2 regions of the Pseudoalteromonas sp. APC 3694 genome follow, and region 1 is predicted to be linked to the other one. Evidence: predicted binding sites of a transcription regulator. Region 1 holds the regulator's gene; the other holds the start of a gene.
What was found. The regulator sigma-54, encoded in region 1, starts transcription at its own class of promoters, with help from an activator protein. The targets are predictions, from matches to a motif close to GTTGGCACGNNNNTNGNNT.
Positions count from the first base shown of each region.

Region 2: a site for sigma-54 is predicted at 2,409-2,427, ahead of QMA00_RS07320 (BON domain-containing protein). Genes of this name have one in related genera too.

Region 1 is NZ_JASDDE010000056.1:13,597-17,621, reverse strand. It holds gene lptA (lipopolysaccharide transport periplasmic protein LptA) at 1-59, shown strand, start outside; gene lptB (LPS export ABC transporter ATP-binding protein) at 56-781, shown strand; gene QMA00_RS15535 (RNA polymerase factor sigma-54) at 1,163-2,662, shown strand; gene hpf (ribosome hibernation promoting factor) at 2,689-2,976, shown strand; gene ptsN (PTS IIA-like nitrogen regulatory protein PtsN) at 2,981-3,433, shown strand; gene rapZ (RNase adapter RapZ) at 3,453-4,025, shown strand, end outside.
Region 2 is NZ_JASDDE010000014.1:36,978-41,002, forward strand. It holds gene QMA00_RS07295 (5-carboxymethyl-2-hydroxymuconate Delta-isomerase) at 1-60, shown strand, start outside; gene QMA00_RS07300 (methyl-accepting chemotaxis protein) at 146-649, opposite strand; gene QMA00_RS07305 (hypothetical protein) at 666-965, opposite strand; tRNA gene QMA00_RS07310 (tRNA-Ile) at 1,226-1,302, opposite strand; gene QMA00_RS07315 (YqaE/Pmp3 family membrane protein) at 1,581-1,739, opposite strand; gene QMA00_RS07320 (BON domain-containing protein) at 1,804-2,373, opposite strand; gene QMA00_RS07325 (LiaF domain-containing protein) at 2,687-3,352, shown strand; partial or broken gene QMA00_RS07330 (VOC family protein) at 3,399-3,733, opposite strand; gene suhB (inositol-1-monophosphatase) at 3,970-4,025, shown strand, end outside.

The DNA of each region.
Region 1 (4,025 bases):
TACACACTATTTTAGTGCCTGTTGAAAATAAAAAAGAAGATGATAAAGGCCAACCATGAGCACATTAAAAGCAGAGCTATTAGCTAAAAGCTACAAAGGTCGTGAAGTTGTAAAAAACGTTGGCCTAGAGGTTGAAGCTGGCAGTATTGTGGGGTTACTTGGCCCTAATGGTGCAGGTAAAACCACCACTTTTTATATGATTGTAGGCCTTGTCCCTAGTGATAAAGGCAAAATATCAATTGATGATAAAGATATTACTTTATTACCGATGCACAGCCGAGCGCGTTTAGGGATTGGTTATCTACCGCAAGAGTCGTCTATTTTTAGAAAGCTGACTGTTTATCAAAACTTAATGGCTATCTTAGAAACACGTAAAGAATTAAATAAACAACAACGCGAAGATACCTTAAATAATTTACTTGATGAATTTAGCATTCAGCATATCCGCGACAGCCAAGGTATGGCCTTATCAGGTGGTGAACGTCGCCGCGTTGAAATTGCTCGCGCGTTAGCAGCAAACCCTAAATTTATCCTTTTAGACGAACCCTTTGCGGGGGTTGATCCTATCTCAGTATTAGATATTAAAAAGATTATAGAGCATCTTAAAAACCGTGGCATTGGCGTACTTATTACAGACCATAACGTGCGCGAAACACTTGATGTTTGTGAAAAAGCCTACATAGTTTCTCATGGGGAGTTAATTGCATCAGGCACTCCTGAATACGTATTAAACGATAAAACAGTACGCGATGTTTATTTGGGCGAGCAGTTCAAGCTCTAATATGTGTGTTATTACACTAAGCATCTGCTAAGATTAATTATACTTAGGTCTGTTGACCTTTCAAGGTTGAATTTTCAGCAGTTTGTTTGGTATTTAGGCAAGGCAGAGTCTATGTGGTGTGATATTCCCCATAAATAGGCGATAACGCAGCATCAATGCCAAACAGGCGCTGCCCTTCGGGTTCTGCCTAGGGACGATTTACTCTTTGTTGCCTACATGGATGTAGGTAAGGAGCGTGAGCAGGACGCGGAAGCTTTGCTCGGTTTTGACTTAGCCCACTAGGTTACAAACCTCGCGCCGCAATTAAACCGCCCCTAGTTTGAACAAATTTTAATCCGTAAAGGTCAACAGACCGTAATTTAAAAGGATTGTTAGAGATACATGAGGCAATCATTACAGCTGCGCATGGGCCAGCAACTTACAATGACTCCACAGTTGCAACAAGCAATTCGCTTATTGCAACTCAGTACATTGGATCTCCAGCAAGAAATTCAAGAAGCGCTCGATAGCAACCCCTTGCTTGAAGTTGAAGAACATGATTACAGCGAAGACACTGCAGGTAAAAACGAACAAAAAGCCGATAACGATGACTTAACGCTAAGTGCCTCAGCTGACGATAAACCTAGCGAGTATGAGCAAGATAGCGGCGAAGCAATGACCAAAGACACCATTAGCGATGATATGGCTATGGATGTTACTTGGGATGAATATATGAGCGCTGCGCCTGCCTCTTCATCGGGTCCAATGCCAGAAGATGAATCTATTTATCAAGGCTCTTCGACTGAAACGCTGCATGAGTATTTAATGTGGCAACTTCAACTGACGCCGTTTAGTCCTACCGATGAAGCGATAGCTATTGCAATTGTAGAAGCTGTGGACGACTCAGGGATTCTAACCCTTAGCTGTGAAGAAATATTAGAAAGCTTTAACCAAGAAAACGACGGCGAAGATGAAGTTGAACTTGACGAAATAGAAGCGGTACTAAAGCGTATTCAACTATTTGATCCAGTGGGAATAGCCGCGCGTAGTTTACAAGAGTGCTTGTGTATTCAGCTAAATCAATTTGATAAAGACACACCTTTTTTAAACGAAACAAAAATGATCTTAACCGATCATATTGATTTACTTGCTGCACGTGACTATCGCACGTTGATGAAAAAAACAAAGCTTAAAGAAGATGAGCTAAAAGAAATCATGACGTTGATTCATACGCTCAGCCCAAAACCGGCAGACACTATTGTTAGAGAAGAGTCTGAATACGTTATTCCTGATGTGTCGGTTAAAAAAGTTAAAGGTCGTTGGGTAGTTGAATTAAATCCAGATAGCATGCCTAAGATCAGAGTAAATAGCCAATATGCAGCTATGTCGCGTACGGTTAAATCAAGTGGTGATAGCCAGTTTATTCGCTCGCACTTACAAGAGGCTAAATGGTTTATAAAAAGCTTAGAAAGTAGAAATGACACGCTACTTAAAGTAACCAACTGTATTGTGCAGCAGCAACAGGCCTTTTTTGAACACGGCCCTGAGGCTATGAAGCCTATGGTGCTTAACGATGTGGCTGAAATGGTGGAAATGCATGAGTCGACTATATCGCGTGTTACTACGCAAAAATACATGCATACACCACGTGGCATTTTTGAGCTTAAATATTTCTTTTCAAGCCATGTAAGTACTGAAAATGGTGGCGAATGTTCATCAACAGCAATACGTGCATTAATTAAAAAATTAATCGCTGCAGAAAACTCAGCTAAACCATTGAGTGATAGTAAAATTGCAGATATATTGGCAGAGCAAGGAATTAAAGTAGCGAGGAGAACCATTGCAAAATATCGCGAATCTCTAGCTATTCCCCCGTCTAATCAACGTAAAAGTTTGATTTAAGGCGTACAACAAAGAGGAAAATGTTTATGCAACTGAATTTAACTGGTCGCCATGTAGATATTACCGACTCGCTTAGAGACTACGTAAATAGCAAATTTTCGAAGTTACAGAGGCACACTGATCACATAACGAATGTGCACGTTATTCTCGATGTAGAAAAACTAAACCAAAAAGCTGAAGCAACCGTTCATGTTAGTGGCGCTGAGATTTTTGCTTCTACTGAGCATCAAGATATGTATGCCGCTATAGACTCGCTCATTGACAAGCTAGATCGTCAAGTAATTAAACACAAAGAGAAACTTGCTCGACACTAACACTATGAAACTAAGCTCACTTATCTGTCAGGACTGCAGTAAAGCTGCGGTCCTTTTTAATAGTAAAAAAAGAATTTTAGAATTTATCAGTGAATTGGCTCACAATAAACTGCCCTATTTAACACAACAAGATATTCTTAATGCATTAACTGCAAGAGAAAAGCTTGGAAGCACAGGCATTGGTCGAGGCATTGCTATTCCACATGGTCGCATGAGCGGTGCTCAAGAGCCCCTAGCTTTGATTTTAGTGAGCGAAACAGCTATTAATTTTGATGCGATTGATAACCGGCCGGTTGACATTTTTGTCGCGTTAATTGTTCCCGATGGCGATAATCAGCAGCATTTGAAGACGCTAGCCACGATTGCTGATAAGCTCAATGATAAAGAATTTTGTAAACAGTTACGCGCCGCCAAATCGGATAGCGAACTGTATCAGGTTATCGTCAGTCAATCGTAGTAATAAAGAAAGGTGATAAATGGAATTAATAATTATAAGCGGTCGTTCAGGCTCAGGTAAATCTGTGGCGTTACGCGTTGTGGAAGACTTAGGTTATTATTGTGTAGACAATATTCCTCTTAATTTATTACCATCATTAGTGCGCAGCGTTTCCGACAGTTATAATAAAATTGCTGTGAGTGTTGATGTGCGTAATCTACCTAAAGAGCAACAGCAATTTAATGAAATACTCGAATATTTACCTGGTTTTACTAAACCAACGGTATTTTATTTAGACAGTGACGATCAAACATTAATAAAACGTTTTTCAGAAACGCGACGTCTCCACCCTTTATCTATTGATTCTTTGCCGCTTGATTTAGCCATAAAAAAAGAAAAACAACTACTTGATGTATTGATTAACCGTGCTGATTATATGATTGATACCACGGATTTAAGTGTGCATCTGCTTGCTGAATCTATTCGTGAAAAAATACTCGGAAAAAAAGATAAACAACTGATCATTACCTTTGAGTCATTTGGTTTTAAACACGGCATCCCTAAAGAAGCAGATTACGTATTCGATGCCCGTTTTTTACCAAACCCGCATTGG
Region 2 (4,025 bases), on a different contig from region 1:
TCTGACAGTTTAAGCGTAAATATTTACGAAATGGATCACGAGATTTACCGTAAAAACTAACCGCTATTACAACATCATAGTTATAGGCGAGAGCGCTATAACTATGATGGTTTCCTCGCTCAACTGATTTTTAATTAAATCGTGTTTAAAGCGTAAACTTACCCAGTAAATCCCTTAAAATATTCGATTCTTTATTTAAACCATTACAAAGCTGCTCTGACTTTTTCATATTTTCTTTGGTTTGCTCTGCCGAATCGGAAATCATCACAATATTTTGGCTAATTTCTGAGGTTGCTAGTGTTTGCTCTCGCGTTGCAGTAGCCACTGAGTTGTTTAACTCGCTTAGTAGTACAATTTCCTGTGAAATACCATTTAATGTATGGCCGGTTTCTTTTAAGCGCTCGGCATTTTCTAGGGTGTTTTTGCTGCCCAATTCAATCGCTGTTACCGTGCTTGACGCTTTAGCATTTAACGAATCAATCATCTCATTAATTTGCTCCGTAGACTCCGCGGTACGTTGCGCAAGCGTTCTTACTTCGTCAGCAACTACCGCAAAGCCACGGCCCTGCTCACCCGCTCTAGCAGCCTCAATAGCCGCATTTAACGCCAATAAATTAGTTTGCTCGGAAATCCCTTTAATTACATCCAATACATGAGAGATTGATTTAATCTTTTATATGTTTGAGGTAATCAATAAATTTACCTCGGCTTTGCGCATCTTCATTATTATTCATCCATTGCTGCACAAATAAGTTTTGCGCTATTTCTTTGCCTACAACAATAGGTGTAGAAAGTTCCAGCTCTATTTGGCTTTTAACTTCACTAAGCGCAGTCGGTAAATCTACTTTTGCTAGTTTTTCTTCTGTATTTGAGCGAATACTATTGGAAAAGATGAGAGTAGATATTGCTAAAGGAGCAGCAACAGCCAGAATAAGGCTGAGGTATACTTTTCGTTTTAATAACATAGAACACCTAAGGAATAACTAAGCAGTATTTTATATACTGCACACAATTAACAGTAGCGACATTAAAGGGCATAAAGTAAAGATTTTTATAATAAAGCCCCATAACACTTTAATAGTAGATTCAACTGTGTTTATTACAATGTATTCAATAAAATTAATACAGAAATCAGTGCACTGGTGAAAAATACAATAGAAATAACAAAAGCGAATTTTATAAACTAAGAAAATGAGTTTTTATGTACTTGGAAAGCGTGTAAAAGTGGTGGCCCCTCCCAGACTCGAACTGGGGACCTAACGATTATGAGTCGTGTGCTCTAACCAACTGAGCTAAGGGGCCATCTTTGTATAACTGTAAGCAGTTAATTTTTTGAAGCGTTTAGCCACAGAGCGACTAAAGCGGGTTGCAGTATAAAAAGTTTTTAGGGGCTTGTCACTAGCAAAAAGCTTTATTTTAACAATCAAAGGGCTAACTGCTCAAATTGTAAGCTTTTAGATTTATTGATGGTGACGTTGAGGAAACGAACTCATTAAATAATAGTAGTCTGAGTAACTAATACACATACCTTACGATGACAATTAGCAACTCAGTATTAAATGTATTACTGCGATAGGGTGTTATTTTTTGGCGATAATATAAATCGCATGAATTAATCCAGGGAAATAGCCGAGTAAGGTTAGCAAAATATTTAACCAAAAATGCATCCCTAGTCCTACCTGTAAAAACACACCCAGTGGTGGTAATAAAATAGAAAAAATAATTCTAATGATATCCATAATTTAATCCTTATAATGTTAGCAAAGCAAAAAGCCCAGCAGGGCTGGGCTTTAGTATAGTGTATTATTCTGCAATAACAGTTAATTCATCCACTACCTTGCGAACATCTTCAGCGTTTTTAGCAATTTCCATCGCTAATTGCTTTTCAGCATCAGACTCAACTGTACCTTTTAGAGTTACCACACCATTATCGGTATCAACATCAATGTCTGTACCACCTACTTCAGAATCAAATAAGTAACGTGTTGTAATCACTGTAGTGATTTTAGCATCTGTTAAATCACTTTCAGTGTCGTTACCCATCATTTTAGAATCATGCTTCTTCATGTCGGTGTTTTTTACCACAGTTAGACTGTTTTCAACGTCAGTTACACCATCTAGGCTTAGCACGAGTTCTTCAGCAAGCTCTTTATCTAATTCGCTGTTTACTTTACCTGTTAGCATTACCTTGCCGTTTTTTACGTCCGTGTTGATATCAAAGTTATTTAGATTGGTGTTCATAAGCAATACTGTTTCTGCTTTCCCATCAATCCAAGCATCTTTGCTTTCGTTTTCCCAACTGCTTGCCTGAGCGCCCATTGCGGTTGTTCCTAATACTAGGGCTGCAATCATAGACTTATTAAATGTTTTCATAATCGTTCTCCTTTTGATTAAAGACACTTAAGCTAATGCGAGCATCGGGCCAACATTTTTTAACCTTTAATTTCAATAGGTTACTTTAAAATAGTAGATATTGGCTTAAACCTACTAAGTAAACATTTACAGACTATTGCGTAAAAGTTTCTCGAATAGCGAAACTTACTAAATAATTGTATATTTGGTTAATCTGTCGTTAATATAATAAAGAATCAAAAACCAAAAATCATAAACCACTGAATTTAAACAATTTAGTATTTGGTATAAGGCTTGCTTTGAAATAACCAGCAACCATAAAAGGATAATTTAAATGTCTGTTAAAATTGAAGACCGCCCTATTGAGCAAGTTCGTGAGCAAGTGATTGATCAGCTCATTTATAACTACAGCCATGGTGTTATTTCTGTAGAAGCATTTGAAAGGCGCTTAGACGACGCCATGGCAGCGAGTGACAATAAAGCACTTATGGATCTCGTTGAAGATTTAACCTTAAATACTGACCAGCAATATAAGGCGCAAAAGCACTCTCAATTTGCACCTAATTATAGCGCGCAGCATGAGACTGATGAAGAGCCACTTACATTAAGAAGCATTCTTGGTTCGAGTGAACGAAGCGGCCAATGGGTAGTTCCTCAAAACATTTACATAGAAAACTACATGGGGTCAGTCAATCTTGATTTTACGGATGCTATTTTTACCCACCAACATGTCACTATTCACGTTAATTGTTATTTTGGCAGCGAAGAAATATATGTACCAGAGCACGTTAATGTAGTTTCTAAAATGTTTTGTATTTTAGGCAGTTTTGAAAATAAAACAGTGTCACTAAATAAGCGCCAAGGGCCAACGATTCACATTGAAGGAAAAACTGTTTTAGGCTCTGTGGAAGTTAAAGTTAAACGCACTATTAAAGAAAAATTTATTAACTTTGCAAATGATCTAAAAACTCAACTTGGTATGAATGGTAAACATTATTAAATATGCTAAACATTGAATGAAGCCATAATAGTTGGCTTCATTCATATTATAAGTCGTTATTTCGTTCACTAGGTACATCACTCATGTACTCTACAAACTCAACCTCAAACCCTGCAGGGTCAATATAATAAAATTTTTTTCTAAATGGATTTACAGCACCTTCTTTACTTATTGCAAAGCCCGCATGTTTTAGGCGCGCTATTACTGCATTTAAGTTATTGGTTACATAGGCAAAGTGTGCCAAACCAACTTGATGTCCTGATAGGTCGCAGTTTCCCCTTCCCCCACACTTCTAATTGACCAATAGGGAAACGCTGCTTGGTAAAACTTAAGCATGGCGTTTATGTCACTAACAACTAAATTTACGTGTTCTAATTTCATAACTTTCTTCCTATTAATTGAATATAGAACATCATAAAACCTCAAGTTAACTTTAGGTAAAGCGCTAATTTACAAATTTATTGCCTGTTTTCGTTCCAATAAATATATTGAAAGATCATGCCTGTACAAAAAACACTCACAAGTATTTAGGCTTTATGGTTTACTTTATGGCAAAAACCGCTAAAATACGCCGGCTTAAATATATAAACGTTCTTTTACAACCCAAAGGTAATACCATGCATCCAATGTTAAACATTGCGGTTCGCGCTGCGCGTAACGCAGGCAAGCTTAT